DNA from 4 places in the Paenibacillus sp. sgz302191 genome. Region 1 is predicted to be linked to each of the others. Evidence: riboswitches for the same ligand, from Rfam matches in the RefSeq annotation. Region 1 holds a riboswitch; each other region holds the start of a gene.
The links. A riboswitch is a leader RNA that binds a small molecule or an ion and turns the genes downstream of it on or off. The one in region 1 is predicted to bind cyclic di-GMP.

Region 1 (4,531 bases):
TAACCCCGAAGATCACTCCGGTTTTTGGAAATATCCAAAGTAGTCATACCCTCGTTCATGATGATTGCACCCTCCTCTTGAAGAATTTGTCAAGTACTTTACCAAGGAATCTTTTATTCTCGTCCTCTTCATTAAATGCCGGGTCTAGTTGTTTCATTGCCTCGATATATGGTTTCCCAATTTTCCTGCATAATTTGTGAAGAGGCTCATAGTTGGTCAGAATAAGCGGCTTTGCTTCTTCGGTAGATCGAGTAAATTCTTTACTCCGAGCGAGACGGCCAATCGGTTTTTTTTGGACCGCTTCTTGAACTAAAGAATCGTTCACCTTACCTCCTTCCACTAATTGATTCAGGATAATATCAACTTTATCTAAGGTAATTTCTCCTTGGACAAAGAGGTTCATATATGCCCTGGTGTGAACGAGCTTAGAGGAATCTGTAGTGATTGGAATGATAACCCGGTTGCAATAGCTTAAGAGTTGTATTCCAGCTGCCGCCGTAAGATCAGTATGCATATCAATTATGACGACATCGAACATCTGCCGAACTGTCTTGAGCAGCGTAATAAAGAACAGTTCCGAAAAGTCGCCCTGTGTTACAACATCGGGGTTTCCGACAAGTACCTTGATGCCGTGCCGTTCTACGAATATACTATCCAGCGTTTCAGCCGTAAGGTCTTTGTTCAAATAGGCTTGATAGGCGTCATATAGCGTCCTTCCCTTCGGATACCCGATATTCAGGTAATCTGCTATATCAGGGTTGACCAAGTTTAAGTCCATCAGCAGCACTTTCATATGCTGTCCGAGGTATATCGCCTGATTTAGAGCGAGGGTTGTTTTCCCATTTGAACCTACGCACCAATAACCGACAGCATGATTGAGAAAGCGGCTCCGGTCCTTGTCCACGACCCCCGTTCTAATTGTTGATGAAACTTCTTGCTGCCCGTTTTCTTTTGCTAAGTTATTACGTTCCTTGATCGTCTTGATAATGTTCTTTGAATCATCCGGCTCTATCGCCTCCTGCGCGCTCGATTTAGCTTGCGTGCTTACCTCTGTTGGGGCTGCTTCGGCTCTAGGTTTAGTATCTTCCCTCGCAACTGCTTCATGCGTCGCCGTTACTTCATTTACTGCTTCTTCTACCTCTCTCTCCGCACTCGGCATTCGCTGTTTAAGCTTTTTGAAAAATGGCGAGTCAGCGGGAGCGACTTCCTTTATTGTCTCTTCCTCTGGCGGATCAGGCTCATGAATCACTTCGGGAAGTTCAATTGCTCTTACTTGAACTGGATTATTCAGCATTTTGTCCGAGAGCTTGTCCATGAGATTTGGAAATTGTCCTGTAAACACGATAATATCGATAGAACCCTCAAGCTGTGCGACGTTTGGATAGAAGTCGATATTTTTATCAACAATAATAAGGTCCGGTATTTGCGAGGACATAGCTTCCATAAACTGGCCCAAGCTCTTGAGATTTACGGATGTTTGGTGCTCCTTCCCGATCCGATCCATGATTTTCTTATAGGTAACGTCTTTGCTGATCGAAAGAAAGATGTTCACGGTTTAGCTACTCCTTTCGGATCTGGTTCTTTCATTAATCGAATATCACCCTTTCGGGCATATGTATCAAATTTTTGCGCTTGTTCCTTCGACATTTTAACCGTAATGGCTTCTATATTAACTCTGTCGGAATCCTTTTCATCCGAGATGTCCAAGCCATCACGGTTCACCATAGCGACAATTGTCAGGTTTGTAAGAAGGGAATCTTGGAATGATTCCTTTTTCTCACGATCATAAGACTCAATAGATACTTGATCGCCCCGCTGGAGCTGCCAGGCCACAACCTCATCTTTATTAATGGCTTTTACGCCGACGATAACTTCTCCCGGTTGAATCTCTATGAGCGGTTTTAAGGCGATATCATTGCGACTCAAATATTCATCTTGGTTCATAGCTTCTTTGGCATAGGTACGATTAAAATAGCTCTCATCATCGATCATCCAGCCTTTTTTGTCTTTCACCTTCTCCATATGAAAGTAATCTTTCTTTAAAACTGAACCTTTCGGAATTTTTTTTGACGCTACCCATACCTTGGGGTAGGAATTCTGATTCACAAAATACATGGCCGAAATACCTGCTGCGATAACCCCTACAATAATCCATCTTTTATTAAACATCTAAATCCTCCGTTTACGTTTAATGGGGGTCTCTTGTCTACCAAACTACTCAAAATTCCTGTAGAATAATGGCACAAGAGAATTTATTACCAGTATATAAATCTATCAATCTACTAGTCAAGTAGTATATTAGTTTGTTAATATCTTAATCTACTAGTTGTATTGTATATTGATGGATTATATAATGAAAGGGCGAAGGTGAAAAATTTGTCAGATAAGTACCCTCTGAACATCGATGTGCGTTTCAAAAAACCACTTCAACGTAGAAAGGTCGACAAAGATATGGATATAAAGGACTCAGTTATGCAGGCCCTCGACTTATATTTCATACCTGAAATGCAGCAATTTATCGAAAAATATGGGAATGACGCCCCAAAAAAATTAGCCGCATTATTGAAAAAAGAACTATGAGATACAACATAATAAATGTTTTTGACATTAAAAAAAGCCCCAAATATGGGGCTTTTTTAGAACCCTTCTTTGGTAACCCGGCTATCATAGCATACATTTCTAATGCTTTAGACCCGTGGCTTTGCGCCCTCCCCTTTCGGGAAGTTTGCCCTTATCAGTGAAGTAAATTTTAGAATAATTAGGAAATTCGTCTTATTTACTAATGCATAAAACATATTACCACTTTATATATGTAGATGTTTGTCGAAACTTGTTGTCGAAAAATATATTTTTAGAAGTGTGTACGATCGTATGCCATTGGTACTATAATTTATTTTCAGAAAGTTATTGTTACATCATCAACTCCATTCATGGATAATACAAAAATAAAATATTAATTTACTTTTGTATTATATTATGATATATTCCATTCATCATTAACTTTAAGGAGTGACGACATGAAAAAGAAAATTTTTTTACTAGCATCTTCCATTATGATTCTGAGTGGCTGCAATAAGACGGTGATGCCCGTTGAAGCAAGCTCAGTTGATCAATTAGCTGTGGCTACCACTCTGCCCAACTTTAAGGACATTCAAGGTCACTGGGCAAAATCCGCAATAGAATTGGCAACACAGAAAGGGTATTTGGACGGCTATGAGGACGGAACATTCAGACCGGAACAAAACATAAGTCGGGCTGAATTCATGAAGATGACCGTTACCGCATTAAAGCTTGAGGTTGCCAAGTCGGGAAGTGGAGATAACTGGTATACCCCTTACATCAATGCAGCTGTGAAAGCCGGTATCCATCGATGGAACGACTTTACAACAGGTGACTGGAATACGCCAATAAGCCGCTTGGAAATGGCGAGAATTGGTGTCCGTGCTACAACGAAAAATTTGCAAAATGCGTCCGTACATATGGATGATAAATCCTTCTTGTATAATGCCACAAAAACGGGATTGATCCAGGGACTCGCCGGTGGCGAATTGGGAACGGATAAAGCGACGACACGGGCGCAGAGCGTGACAATCGTCGAGAGAGTATTGACTGCTAACAACGGTGGAAAATTGGAAATTGATAAGGCAGCAGCCAGTTTTGCAGAAATTGAATTGAGAGGCAGTAATTTTGAAACTATGTGGGGGATCCGAGTGAAAGAATTTCCCTTCACGTACCATGTCGGAGAAGGCTTTGAAATGGTAATCAATAAAGTTGTTGTTATCGATCATTCTGATCCAAACTCTATTTTTTCCAATCTCTATAATGATGGACGCATTGGAAATGGGGAAAACTCATACTCAATGGCATTCGATATCACAATGAAAAACACAACGAAGAAAGATCATTACGTTTTCTATCCTAGACAATCCATATCGATGGTCGATTTTATTGGTTCATTTACGCGGAACAACGATCTGAAACCTATATGGATGGATCAAGTTGGAGAGTATCAAGGCTGGCTGGGTTTCAATGGAAAAAAAGAAGACATTGAAAGAATATTAAAACTAGGCAACACACCCAGGGTAGATTTAAAGGTTCAGTCGGAGCATTTAAATTTTGTTATTGGGAAGTGAATTGAATGAGAAGAATATACAAGCCTATTAATTTTGTAGTACTTATCATACTGTCAATTCAACTTCTTATCCCATTGCTCGATATGCCAGCTTCTGCTTCGGCTCCACAAACAAAGAGGATTTACATTAATTTCGATAGTCTTATAGCTGACACTAGTCAAAAAGAATATGTATCCCCTGAAAGCACTAAATCTTTTACCTTTAAACTTGATGGTCAAGTGACGGGTGAAATAAAGTCTTGGAAGTTATTTGTTAATAACCTAGACAAATCGTCAAATGCTACGTTACAAGGTTATAATCTGAACATGGTTAATTTAGCGGGGCAAATTGGTGCATTATACAGCCAGGAATCTACAAATCCTGGTCACCATATATACAGGCTTCCTGACGGAAAAGGA
Region 2 (4,531 bases), on a different contig from region 1:
TTGGCGCCGTATAGCCATGGGGATCCAACTGAACCGTTTCATCGGGATAGCCGCCGAGCGCATAATTCGTGATCGTGGATTTTTCTAATCCGTAGACCTCCAAATTGTCGATTTGCCAGTAGCTATATGGCCGTTTGACAGTCATGGTCTCGGTTACGGTTTCCTCCATAGGGACCGGTGGCGCCCCTTCCCCGCCGCCTTCCGTCCAAACGTATTTTTTGGTAACTTCAACCGCATACGACACCTCGCCGGTCATACTCGCAAATTGATTTTGAAATAAATACTCCAGCCCCAATACGTTCGCATAGAGGCTTTCCGAAGTCGGGATGCCTTTTAACACATCGAATCTTTCCGCATCCCGCATATCCGCGAGAAGCACACCGCTGGCCGCAGGGTCCATGACGGCATCCTGGTTGACGGTGCCTTTGACCGGGGGCTTGATCTGAGGGGTGCACCCGGGCTGAGACCCGCAGCTGCTGGATACCGTCACCGATGCGGTACCCGTTTGATCGATGCCTGCCGCTGTGTCGACATAGCGCGCTGTGATCGTAGCGCTGCCTGCCGAACTTGCCGTTACCAATCCGCTTGAGTTCACGGAAGCCACTGCCTGATTGGAGATCGACCATGTCGTGTTCGGGCTGCTTGAAACATTTTGAGTCGTCCCATCCGGCTTCGTTAAAGTGGCCGTCAATTGTTTGGTTGTGTTCATACCGGGACTCAAGCAGCCTGCAGGAACGTTTACCGATAAACCGGCTGCCGCTGGCCGATATTCGGCAACAATGGTCGTACCCCCGATATTCATCGTTATATTTCGGTTTGTTAAGTGAGCATCCCCGATCACTTGTGGAAACTTGATGTTGCTAGGATCCATCGTGGGGTAAATATATGACTTTGAAATCGGGACCGTTTGTCCATTGTGATCATAAGCAGGAGGAAGGTTATAAGTTACGCTTTCCAAATAACGGTATACATTTTCTGTTTTCACTGTATCAATGAGTGTTCTCGTAGTTCCGTCTGCTGAAACCAGATATCTTTCTACGGTTAAGGGTTCATAAGGCGTATACGATGCCGGTATATCATAATAATCATCAAGATCATCCGGGTGGGCCCATGGTTCTGCATGTTTTATTTCTTGAAGTGTATAAAAAGGTCCGCGCCTTGTGCTCCCGTCGGACGCATTGAACGATTCCATGATTGCGCTGAAATAGATGGGTTGCCCCGGCTGCAGGACAGAGTCAAAGCTGTCAAAAAAATCCCGATCAACCGTAGCCCCGTCAAATTTGAAAGTAGTTGTTACTGGATCGCCAGGGATTGGCGGGTCCGGATATTGAGTTACATTCGCTGCATTGTTATAGACAACAGTTTTATCTAGGTTCATTGGCTTGCAATCTCCATCTCTACATGCCGGAGCACTATGTATCATCCACCCGACAGTTCGATACCGAATGCCGGTAGTAGCGGCAGTTGAAGTAATGTCGATTTGAATGCCATGTAAACGTTCATCCATAGTAATTTGCACTGGATATGCGAGTGCTGGAAGTGGTAGGATTAACGCAAATATGAATACAATCAAAAGTACAAAAGATATACATTGGGGGAGTCTCTTCCTCATAAGTATCCCTACCTCCTTCCATATCAATCTATTCACGAATAACCATGAAGAGATTTACTCAATTCGATAGGTTTTGTATTTAAAAAGCGCAGCGTCTGATTTTATTTTCTCTTCGATTATTTTAACGCCAAAATTTTCTGCCGAAATCGCCACATCTGCATAGCCGACATACCAAACGTCTTTTTCAATGTTTTTCGGTCCCCATATATCGACAAACAGATTTTTGTTCTCATCAAAACTGGTTACTTTAAACCTGAATTGGCAGCGTACATAGTGTGAAACATCACCGAAGAAAACTATAGATGGTTCTGGCGTTACTGTGCCTTCAATTCGGATATGATTCTGCTTCACCCAATCAACATACCTTTGTGCATCACGATTTACGTTCTGTGGTTTATTAACGGTTTGTAAGAAAGCATCCACCCAGTTTTGATCTATCGTATTGTAATCCACATTCAGTATTTGATTACCAAACTGTGATACGAGTTTAACCCAAACGTCAACCGCATCTTTCGAGTAGTATCTGGAATCATGGATGATTTCTTTCGCTGTAAAACGAATTGAATCTGTCTGGAACGGATGTTTATACTCGTACATTTCATTAGGAATACCCTGTAGGATGTAAGGAAAATCACCGCTATTCGACGGCAGATTTGTCGTGCGAATCGCGCGCCCCCAGGGATCTTTGGGAGCGTTCATCGCTTGCTCCGCACTGGCAACCGCTTTTTCGTCGACAGCCAGCGAATGGCCTCCTTTAACAGTAAGAATACGCTCAATTGTCGTTATCGCCTCAGCCCGCGTTGTCGGTTGATCTTCCCCGAGCGTGCCGCTATCATCCATGCCAGTAATCAGACCGGCTTTGGCCGCCAGATACATCCACTTCGTATCATCAATGTTCTTGTCGGCGGTCGTAGCCCGAACGGCTGTGCGCGCCATTTCTTGACGCGTCATCGGCGTGTTCCAGTCCCCACTCATAAAATCGCTCGGTCGATATATCCCCGCGTTCGTCGCAGCGTTAACGTAGGGCAAATACCAACTATTACCGGTGGTTACACCTGAGGTTGGAATCTGAAGCGCGGTATTTACCATTTTGATAAATTCAGCGCGCGTCACTTTTGCATTCGGTTTGAAAGTGTGATCCTGGTATCCGTCGACATATCCTTTTTGCACCGCGCCGGCGATGGTCGTCTCCGCCCAATGCCCTTTCGTATCGCTAAAGCTGCCTGTGAAAGCTGTGCCGGCGGCATTCGTTGTTTTCGTCGTTGGTGAAACGGCGGTTGAATCAGCTTGGACATCAGGAATTGAAGTCCCAAGTAGTGCAATAACCGCTAGCGATGTAATCAAGTGAACTCTCATTTTTATACCTCCATAGTAAAAAAATTACTTTCTTCAAAACAAAAAAAACCAACTGCTTTTGGTGGCCCGGCTACCGTTTCTTTGAGCAATGTCTTACGACACTCCCCATAGAAGTAGGCCCGCAGCTTTGCGTCCCTGTCTTTCGAACAGGTTTGCCTTTTCAATTTCACTTGGTTATTAGGTATTTAAAACTATAAAAATAGTACATTAGATTTAATCCAAATTCCATATTAACCCATAATCCAACATAATTCCACAATATTATTTATAGTTCACACCAAAGGTTACCTATTCAATTACCACCTTGAGCAAGCAAAAGGAAGAAAAGACTATCAACATCGGCTGCTCGATTGTGGCACTGCTCACATACTGGATTATGTTCAATAACTTCGTACTCTTGGCCTTGATATAACGCCCAAATACCTCTATAAACTTCCTCAATTCTTCTGTTCAACCTCAAAATCACTAATTTTATTAAGAAAGTTCTCCGCGGTATCCTCGTTTACGACTGCAATATTAAATCTGTCTGAAAAGTCATCAGGATTATAAATTTCAAATCCTTTCTCAAGATAAGAAGCAATTAGTTTTCGCAAGTCTAAAAACCATATCTCCTTGTCTGCAACAAACCATACGATGTTTTGTATTTTACTAGAACTATTATAGTTTCAGCATACTTGGGTTTGTTATGCACTCGTACCTCCTCCTCAATATTCAAGTTATACCTTTACTTGGTCCGCTACATATTTTAATTCTCGGTTCTAAAAATGGTTATTTTTGTTGCTTTCTATGAATCAACTCATGAAAAAAAGAAGACCACAATACAGGTGGCTAGCTCGCATTGTGGCACTGTTCGTTGCTTGGTAATTTACACAAAATTACTGATAGATCATTACAAATCTAGATTTTCATCCTCTATGACCAACCTAACATTTTCCAAGTACTGTTCCCTGATATTAAGTTCAGAAGAATCAATGTTTTCTTTTTTCCAGATGCTTATCAATCTCTTATCCTTAATAATTTCTAATGCATTTTTAACAATATGTTCTCTAATGCAATTATTACGCACGCAAATTTCTGCCAATATTACAGTGAACAACCAATTTGTTTCCTCATAGTCGTCTGTTTGGTTTTCATACTCTACGACCAATCTTGAAATTGCTTGACCTGGGGATAATCCATCAGAAATAAAACTCGTGTAATCTTTCGGGACATACTCCATCAATTCATCATATGTTAATTCTTCTACCATATTCTACCTTCCACCTATCTCTTTAATTCTCTTATATAATACACATAAATCTCTATATCTGGGAACATCTCTTTGAATTTTAAAATAATTGGACTACAGCTAGCACACGGCTCTCTATCAGTATAAAGGTCAATTCTCCCTTTTCTCTCCCTTGGTTCAAGCTTTTTCAGCTCGTCAGTAATATCCTCCAAAATTTTAAATTCTGTATCCCATTTTCTTGTATAAGCACCTTCTCCATCAATGACATCTAAATCGTTAACATCTCGTGGTGTAAAATTCCAGTCCTTCTCATCTTTAAGAGTCGAGAAACCTTG
Region 3 (4,531 bases), on a different contig from region 1:
GCGTTGTAGGTCCCATACTTGAACCCGTTGTTCTTCACTTCGTTCCTTGGAACAAAAGTTGCAGACACCGTTTTCGTATGGGTGTTTGAATCCGCGTCCGTCCAGTCAATTGTCGCATTGTTGATGAAATCGGTCGTGCTTCCGGCCGGACTGATCCAGTCGTTGTTGAACTCGGTCACGTAGCTGATCGAGACAGGGTCTGAAAGCGGATTGACGAAAGTCACTTTAAAGCCCTGATCGGATGCTACAGTACCGTCGAGCGTGTAATCGGTTGTTTCCGCCAGCGTAACGGTTCCCTGCTTGATTACCAACGAACCCGGTACGAGGTGAAGCCCTTTATTCGGAAATGTATCCGTTACAACTACGCCGCTCATCGGCTCGTTATCGCCGTTAATCGCGATGTTCCATGCTACCGTTTTGGCTTGGTAGTTTGCCGCTCCGACGTTCTTGATAAGAACTACCTGGTTAATCCCGCGCGTAGCCGTCTTGCTGTCTCCGCCTCCGGACGTCACCTTGTTCGTAATTGTAGCATCGGTGATAACGCGATCGTTAGCCTTCGTTTGATAGGTAACTTTATAGGCCGAATTAATCGCGCTGTTGAACTGCAGCTTGAATCCGTTTTTGCCTGCAGCGGATGCGGCAGTCACTGCGTACTGAGCGGCAGGCACTTCGCTGCCCAGCAATTCTGCTCCTGTCGAATCCAGTGTAACCGGATATACATGAATGGAGCCCGCCACAAGATCCTGCGTATTGTCGAACAGGTCTGTCAAGAAGGCCGATGCCTGTGCAATCGTTTTTTCGTTGTAATTGTACTTGATTGCCCAGTCAATAGTCTGCGTACTTGAGCTGTAGCCCGTCGACGATTTGTCCAATGCGGTTCCATGCTGTACAGTTACGGTTGCCGAAGCGTTAACCGGAGCTTTGTTGCTGCCCTGAAACGTTGCCGTGTTTACGAACGACGTTGCGTCAACATCGGTAACCGGCGTCGTAAACTGGATACGGTATGCCGAGTCAATCGGGTTGTCTGTGAAGTTGACTGTCAGCGTATTGCCCGTATTGTTCACTGTGTACTTGCTAGGGTCAATCAGTGCTCCCTGGACAACACTGCCATCCAGGTTAACGCCCAGATCGTACACGGCCACCGTAACCGGAATCGAGAGCCCCGCAGGAATCGGGTCGGTTACAACCGCGTTCTGTACGGAATCGAGCGTCTTGTTCACGTCGATGGTCCAGTCGATGTTTTTGGCGTTAAAGCCTTGCGGCACGCCGCTTTTCCCGATCGTCGAAGTGATGTTCGGCTTGAATTTCAGCGTAAAGACTTGTTCGCCGCTTTTGATCGGAATTTTAATAATTTGCGTGGTGCTGCCTGTAACTCTTTGCTTATCGAATTGCGTGTTGAGTGCAAGGATGCCTCGTACGTTATCATGAGTCTCTATGTAGTTATTAAAGGTCATAACGGCTGCATGAGTATCTTTGTTCACGCTAAACGTTCCCACTTCTTCGTTGTCTATTAATAGCGGACTAGGACCGATATTATTGAAAAGCAGAAACTCTTGCGGTAACGTGAACGTAAATGTATCCCCGCTGTGGTAACCATGACCATTGGGGAGCGACCATGTGTAATCCAACTGTACTTTGGAACCTTGCTCGTACACGTTGCCCGTCACCACTTGACCGGCGCTGTCGTATACGGCTAACGACACGCTATCGATAATATTGCTTGAAATCGTCGCAGCGCTCGCTTGATTTAAAAAGCCCGCTCCGGAAATGCTCTGCATAAAAATCAAAAGTGCAATCAGCAGAGCACTTGTTTTTTTCTTCAACATTGTCTTTCAATTCCTCCATTCCCGGTTCAACCTCGCTGAAGTCAATTTCATAATTTCAATCGCTGCGCTCTATTTCTCTATATATTCCGGTCCGCAGCAACTGAAATAGCCGGATCGCGAAATTTCTCCGACCTTCATGATCCAAACCGATCAAGGGAATTGAAGTATGAAATTGACTCCGTTGCTTTGCTTCACGCTTTGTCGGCCGAATTGAAGCCTTTTCCCGCTTCTGCCTCCGGCGCCTGCTTCACTCCCTCCCGGTCGGATTAACTTTTCTTTCTTTTTTCTTTTTTCTCTCTGTAAAAAACAAGTCACATTTTGTATTCTAAAACTTAATACTGAACATAAACTGAACAAACAGCCGCAACAAAAAAAGAACCCGCACTCAGGTTCGAATGCAAGTTCCTTCATCTATTGTATTTCCCGCTCTCGGAGCGGAACTTCGCTTTTAATACATTTTGGTGATCGTATAGTTTGCAGCATCTTTCAGCATCGGCGTGTCTTGTCCGCCTTGTACCCGAGCCGAGTCGTACGTCGTATCGATCGTAACCCATTCGCCCGTATCTTTCAGGAAAACTTGATTCCATGCATGATAAGTTTCCGGCGCTTCAGCCGAATAACCCATAACCAGACGGGTCGGAATGCCTACGCTTCTTGCCATGGCCGCAAAAGTAGATGCATAATCATAGCAAATTCCCTTCGATGCGTCATAAATTTCATCCAAATTCGGGATGTAACCGCCCTCGACGGTTTGCGCTTTATCGTTATCATATGTAATATTTGCCGTAATATAGGCATAAATAGCGGTAATTTTGTCCTTGTCCGTCTCGGCTTTGGCCGTCAGTTCCTTGGCCTTCACAACCGCTTTGGTATCTTTGTTCCAATCGATGAGCGGAATGGATTGCAAAAACACTGCATTTTCGTCGTCCATCTTCAAATCGACCGTTTCTTGCGCGACTACTTTATATTTGTTGCCGCCTGTCGACTCCGCAACGAGAACAGTGTAACTGCCGTTGCCTAATTGCAGAGGATACTGGGCGCCTTCAGCCAGGTTATAATCAAATTTGACGTTCCCTTTGGAAATCCGGACGAGGGCTTTCGTATTTTTCGCATTCGCGTAGTTGACTGTAACGACTCCTTTGTTCAGAAGGCTTTTGTCTACTGCCGCTTGAGCGGAAGCTGCGTAAGTCCCTTTCGGTGCAAGGATCAGAAGAAGTGCAACGACCATCATGGATACAAAGGTTTTTTTGAACATAAAAAACTCTCCTTTCGGTAACTGGCTGCCAACTTAGCGCTTGCTAAGGAAGGCCCTTTAGTTTTGCGTCTCTAGCTTTCGCTAGATTTGCCTTTATCGGTGGAAAGCACCGAAATCTTATTTTTTTAATAGAGCGATTATATCATAGACTTGTCCGTTTAACTAGTCTTAGTTTCTATTAATTTTCCTTTGACTGCGATGCGGTGCGTCGGGTTTTCCATCGGATGGCATGTAATCAGCGTAATCTCGCTGTCTTTGCCGTTCCCGTTCAACACCCAGACATCCTCCGGGAGAACGTACTGTTTGCTTTCGACTTTGTACACGAACTGTTTGCTGCCTGTGTCCACTTCGACCAAATCTCCTACGTCCACTTCGTCCAGCCTATTGAAATTTTTGCCGTAAGTAAGGTTCCTGTGGCCGGCAATGGCATAATTCCCCACTTCGCCCGCTTTGCCTGTATGGGCAATGCTCGCAAGGGACAGCTTCAGATTGACCGGCGTCGCATCCGTTAATATCGGCAGCTTCAAATTAATCTTGTCGATGATTAAAACGCCCTCGATATTTTTCAGCTCCATCGCTGCCGGCATCGCTGTCGGCTCCGCGCTCAAAGGGATTACCGGCGGCATCTCTGCGGATGTCCCGGCCGAAGAAGGAGCGCTGACCGCCGCCGCATCCGTCTCGGGGGCCGGTTCATCGATATGGCGCAAATTTTCCTGCCATTGCCGCAAAATTTTTTGCTGCTGATAGCTCTCATAGCGATCGCTGACCGTCGGGTAAAGAAAAACGATGATGCCGAGGACGATGCATGCCAGGGAAACGATTTTTCTTATCATGCGGGTTTCCTGCCTTTGTTTAGCGCGATTTCATATCTATTGGGCATTATACCTCTTTCTCCTGGCAAAATCCATCACATCGCTTGACGAACCGCGCTTCCCGCTCTCGAAATCCGCACGGCCATAACTGCGGCAAGCAGGCAGACGAATCCCGCGCCGATGAAGGCAATGGTATAAGTCCCCATCCAGTCCCGCATCAATCCGGCGCCATATGCCGCTGCCGATGCGCCTAACTGGTGAGCGACGACTACCCAGCCAAAAATCATCCCGGCCTTTTCTTTGCCGAACTCTTTCGAAGCCAACTTCACGGTCGGAGGGACCGTCGCAATCCAATCAAGCCCGTAAAAGACCGAGAAAATCAAGAGCGACATCGGACTTGAATCAAGCGCATACGGCAAAAAGAGCAGGGAAAGACCGCGCAGCCCGTAATACCAAAAGAGGAGCCAGCGGCTGTCGAAGCGGTCCGACAACCATCCCGAAAGCGTTGTGCCGATCAGGTCGAACAGCCCCATCAGAGCCAGCAGCCCTGCGGCCATCACCTCCGGAATGCCGTGATCCCCGCAAGCCGGAATGAGATGCGTGCCGATCAGCCCGTTTGTGGAGAAGCCGCAAAAGAA
Region 4 (4,531 bases), on a different contig from region 1:
AAAAAAATGATCCCCTGGTCGTGGAGATCATGACGGAAGCTGCGACCTATTTTGGGATCGGGCTTGCCAACTTGCTCAACATTTTGCATCCCGAAAAGGTGATCCTCGGGGGGCCTCTTCTGGCAGAAGGCGAGCTGTTTTTCCAAATCGCCACACAGGTCGCGATCCGTAAAGCTTACTATTATCCGGCTTATCAAGTCGTCTTCAGCAAAGGCAATCTCGGCGAAGAGGCTTTGGCTATTGGCGCCGCCGTTATGGTGATGAACCAGTTGATCAAGCTTTAACCGACTTCAGGAAATCGAGCAGCAGCGAGTTGAAAGCTTCCGGGCTTTCCATAGGCGTCAGATGGGCCGCTCCCGGAACAATATGAAAGCTCGCGCCGCGAATACGTTCAGCCATCGATTTCATCACTTCCGGCATCGTAATCGGGTCGTGCTCGCCTGCGATGACAAGGGCCGGCACATCGATCGCTGCGAGCAGATCCACGGAATCCTCGCGGAAAGCCATAGCCAGGCTGGCGTGGACGAGCCCTTCCGGCTGCATCTCGTCCATCACGGCGCTCAGTTCCCGGACGAGTTCAGGCTGCGTTTGCCGGCTTTCCTCGGAAAGCAGCTTGGGCAGCATAGCGTCCCTGGCAGCGGCGGCGCCTTTTTCGTAGAGGGAGGCCGCCATGTTCATCCGGTTTTTGCGGCCCTCCTGAGGGTCGGCTTCCGGACGGGTGTTGGCCAGCACAACCGCCGCAAATCGCTCCGGCGCCTTGCGCAGCAGCGAGAACACTACATAGCCGCCCATGGAGAAACCGCCAAGGACGGCTTTTTGTATGCCCAGCTTGTCCATCAGAGCGAGGACATCGTCGGCATACCGGCTTAGCGCGATGTTGGATGCCGGGACAGCGGACTGCCCCATGCCGGCGAGGTCCGGGATGATGGCCCTATAACCTGCGGCGGCAAGCGCATCCGCTTGACGGCTCCACATCCGGTGGTCCAGCGGAAACCCGTGCAGCAGGATGACCGGGAGCCCTTCTCCCTGGCTTTGGCCCAGATCTTGAACAAACAATTGAGATTCATGAATCGTCATTTTCACGGATACCCTCTCCTCCGGTTATGTCTTGAAGTTGTTTCCTTTTCATCGTACACGAATTGATCCCGGTTTTCCATCTCCGCCCTGCCGAAGCCGCTTTTTGAGCGCTCGCCAAGGGCTTTTTTCATATTCGCGGGCGTAGAACGGCATTCTGATCGGCAATAACACGCAGCGCGGTAGAAAACCTCATAGTCGAATAAGACTAGTATGGGGCTTCAAGGGCCGTAATATGCCCGAGTTGCTGGAAATTACTTCTATATAACGTGTCCGAATCAGGACGATTTTAGTTCCAGGGAAGTAGAAAAATAGCGAACGATATCGAAAAAGTTATGTAATATACCAAAATATTATGGTTAACTCATACTTCCCTAACAATTGCTTGATATCCTCAAATCATCGCGAATCCATTAACCATTTTAAGGCAACGAAGGATACAGTATGAAGAATTGGAGTTGAATCGAATGACAAAAAAACCGTGGTCTACGCAAGAATTGGACAAACTTATTCGACTTTCCAGCGAGTGTCCCCCCGTTGTTATTGCCAAAGAACTATCCCGCCCCGTGACATCAGTCCGTAAAAAAATGAGGGAAATCGGGATTAGTTATGTAACCGGAGAACAATGGAAAAAACGACAAATTCAGTACCTTATCTCCGACGAAGGCAGCTTGTACAAAAATCAGGTAAGCCCGTCGCCGCAAAGCTCCGATCTGGAGTCCCCAGTGCTTGACGAGTTCTGGAAAACGCTAGTAACGATGGCGAGATTGGCAAAAAAGAGAGGGAAGCGGGTCGACGTGCTCTCTTTTATCGATACATACCGAAAAATACGGACAGGCGGTTAAAGTTTAAGCCTGCTGTCCTGGATAGGCGGACTACAGCCGCCCGCCCTACTTAAACTGCAAAAGCACATACAGCCTCCGGACGGGGCCGCTCAAGACGAGACGGTTCCGGCGGAGGCTTTTCTCATTTTTTTGTTGCAAGATGGTCTGGAACGATGTCGAAAAAACGAAAAAAACGCTGTCGATTCATGTATTGGAAGCGGTTACTTGTAATTTATATGAACCGGCGCGGATAAAGCCGGGCCTTTCGTGTTAGGAGCGTCCTAAAAAAATAAGGTAAATTTTACTAGTAACCTCTAATAAAATTATTTATTAAAATACCGTAACTAGTATATCTTTCCTAGTGTTTTATTATATGTAAAGTAAATATATCTATATAAATACAAATTCTACAAATATTCGACAAAGGCAAACCTATGGAAACGTAGGGACGCAAAGCCATGGCCTAAGGCATCGCATTACTTTTTCACAAGAGATGAGATGCTATGGTCGACAGGTTGCCGGGTAACAGGGGCTCCCCTTTTATTCGGGGTGGGCCTTTTTCGCTTTGGGGTGTTAAAATTTTTCAAAGTTTCCAAGACCAAGAGATTATTTCGCATGATGGGGGGAGTAATTATGCAAAAGCACTTTTTACCATTAACGCATGCTCAAAAACGGATTTGGTATACCGAGCAGTTTTATCCCGAAACCAGCGTTTCAAATTTGAGCGGTATCGTTAAATTAAAATCCGCAGCGGGGATCGACGACCGGATGTTGAACCGGGCCATTCGTCATGTGGTCCACAGCAATGAAGCGCTGCGCTTTAAGCTTGCGCTTGATGAGGCGGGCGAACCGCGGCAGTACGTTGCCGATTGCGAGGATTTTGATATCGAGTGGGTGGAAGTTCGTCAAACGGGAGATATCGATGCCGTGACGGAACGGGCGCAAACGGAGGCCTGCCGGCCGATGGCGCTCTACGATAGCGAGTTGTTCCGGTTTATCGTCTTCAAGATCGGCCCTGCGGAGATTTGGCTTTTCGCGGCAGTGCATCATATCGTTTCCGACGGGATTTCCATGGTGCTGCTGGGGAATCAGCTCATCGATCGCTATTTGGAGCTGGTCAAAGGAACCGACGCCCTGCAAACGAGCCAGCCCTCCTATGTGGAATATATTTTGAGCGAAGCGGAATATGAGAAGTCCGAACGGTTTCAAAAGGACCATAAATTTTGGAATGCCCAGTTCGATTCCATTCCGGAGACCGTGTCTCTCAAACGAGGGGATTCCTATTTGGTCGAGACGGATGCGATTCGATTGACGGAAGAAGTGCCCGCTTTTTTACATGAAAAAATCGGAATGTTTTGCCAGGAGCATGGGATCAGCGTTCTCTCGCTGTTTTTAAGCACTCTCCATATTTATATGTCGAGAGCGACGGGGCAAACCGAGACGATTCTGGGGACGTTTATGGGCAACCGTACGAACGCAAAGGAAAAACAGATGTTCGGGATGTTCGTTTCCACCATTCCGGTAAGAGCTCACGTTGATGAGAACGCGGATTTCCTCAGCTTTGCCAAACGGATCATGAAGGATCAATTGGCGGTCATCCGGCATCAGAAATATCCTTATAACCAGTTGATCAGTGATTTGCGCGTCAAGCATGGACAATTGAACCGGCTGTTCGGGATATCGCTCGAATATCAGGTCATGTTATGGACGGAAAAGGAAGGTCTCTCTTACATGATCGAGCCCCTGTTCAGCGGGCATGAAGTGAACGATATTTCGATCCATGTCAAGGACCGGCCGGATACGGGCATGCTCATGATCGATATGGATTATCGTTCGGAAATATTCGAACCGGAAGAAATAAAAGCTTTGTACCGCCGGCTATTGACTTTGCTGGACCATGCGCTGACCTTTCCCGAGAAGGCGATCCGGGAGCTGGCATGGCTGCCGCAGGCCGAGCAGGAATGGCTGCTGCAGCAGGGAAGGAGCCCGCGTCTGGGATATGACCGGGAAATGACGCTGCATGGCTGGTTTGAGCGGCAAGCCGCACGGAATCCCGAGCAGACTGCCGTATTCTTTGAAGGCGAACAAATGTCCTACCGGGAATTAAACGAACGTGCTAATCGCCTGGGTCGTCTTTTGCGTGAAAAAGGAGTTGTGCCGGACGCGCCGGTCGCGATTTTGCTGAACCGGTCCGAACGGGCGATCATCGCTATGCTCGGCATCCTGAAAGCCGGCGGAGCTTATGTGCCGATCGACCCCGGATTTCCGGAGGAAAGAATCCGGTTCATGATCGCGGATTCGGGCGCGAACATCGCTGTGACGGAAGCGGAGCTGGCCGGCCGATACGATTTGCCGGTATCGGAACAAATCGTCTTTGAAGACGTGGAGACGTCCGGGGTGAGCAGCGGCGGGAATTTGCCGCCGAGTGCCGGCTCCGGAAATTTGGCATATATCATGTATACCTCGGGGACGACCGGCAAGCCGAAAGGCGTCATGATCGAGCATCGGCAAGTCTGCCATTTGATCGAGGGATTGCAAAGGCAAGTATATGAGGCGTATGAGCCAGGCCTCCATGTGGCGCTGCTCGCTCCTTTTCATTTCGACGCATCGGTTCAGCAAATTTATGCTGCGCT

Region 2: another riboswitch for cyclic di-GMP. It lies ahead of AC3G2T_RS17725 (S-layer homology domain-containing protein); the one in region 1 lies ahead of AC3G2T_RS34995 (CpaB family protein).
Region 3: another riboswitch for cyclic di-GMP. It lies ahead of AC3G2T_RS09585 (transglutaminase-like domain-containing protein); the one in region 1 lies ahead of AC3G2T_RS34995 (CpaB family protein).
Region 4: another riboswitch for cyclic di-GMP. It lies ahead of AC3G2T_RS37890 (amino acid adenylation domain-containing protein); the one in region 1 lies ahead of AC3G2T_RS34995 (CpaB family protein).

The regions. Positions count from the first base shown of each region.
Region 1 is NZ_JBYLHY010000042.1:23,435-27,965, forward strand. It holds gene AC3G2T_RS34985 (ATPase, T2SS/T4P/T4SS family) at 1-59, opposite strand, end outside; gene AC3G2T_RS34990 (CpaE/TadZ family protein) at 56-1,552, opposite strand; gene AC3G2T_RS34995 (CpaB family protein) at 1,549-2,169, opposite strand; gene AC3G2T_RS35000 (hypothetical protein) at 2,377-2,580, shown strand; cyclic di-GMP riboswitch class I at 2,649-2,740, opposite strand; gene AC3G2T_RS35005 (S-layer homology domain-containing protein) at 3,018-4,133, shown strand; gene AC3G2T_RS35010 (glycoside hydrolase family 78 protein) at 4,139-4,531, shown strand, end outside.
Region 2 is NZ_JBYLHY010000011.1:184,021-188,551, reverse strand. It holds gene AC3G2T_RS17730 (DUF5704 domain-containing protein) at 1-709, opposite strand, end outside; gene AC3G2T_RS17725 (S-layer homology domain-containing protein) at 1,667-2,968, opposite strand; cyclic di-GMP riboswitch class I at 3,026-3,135, opposite strand; gene AC3G2T_RS17720 (Imm3 family immunity protein) at 3,858-4,217, opposite strand; gene AC3G2T_RS17715 (deaminase domain-containing protein) at 4,232-4,531, opposite strand, start outside.
Region 3 is NZ_JBYLHY010000005.1:223,675-228,205, forward strand. It holds gene AC3G2T_RS09580 (collagen binding domain-containing protein) at 1-1,826, opposite strand, end outside; gene AC3G2T_RS09585 (transglutaminase-like domain-containing protein) at 2,275-3,081, opposite strand; cyclic di-GMP riboswitch class I at 3,095-3,183, opposite strand; gene AC3G2T_RS09590 (class D sortase) at 3,240-3,914, opposite strand; gene AC3G2T_RS09595 (MFS transporter) at 3,989-4,531, opposite strand, start outside.
Region 4 is NZ_JBYLHY010000058.1:11,115-15,645, forward strand. It holds gene AC3G2T_RS37875 (ROK family protein) at 1-284, shown strand, start outside; gene AC3G2T_RS37880 (alpha/beta fold hydrolase) at 274-1,077, opposite strand; gene AC3G2T_RS37885 (hypothetical protein) at 1,542-1,919, shown strand; cyclic di-GMP riboswitch class I at 2,314-2,421, shown strand; partial or broken gene AC3G2T_RS37890 (amino acid adenylation domain-containing protein) at 2,532-4,531, shown strand, end outside.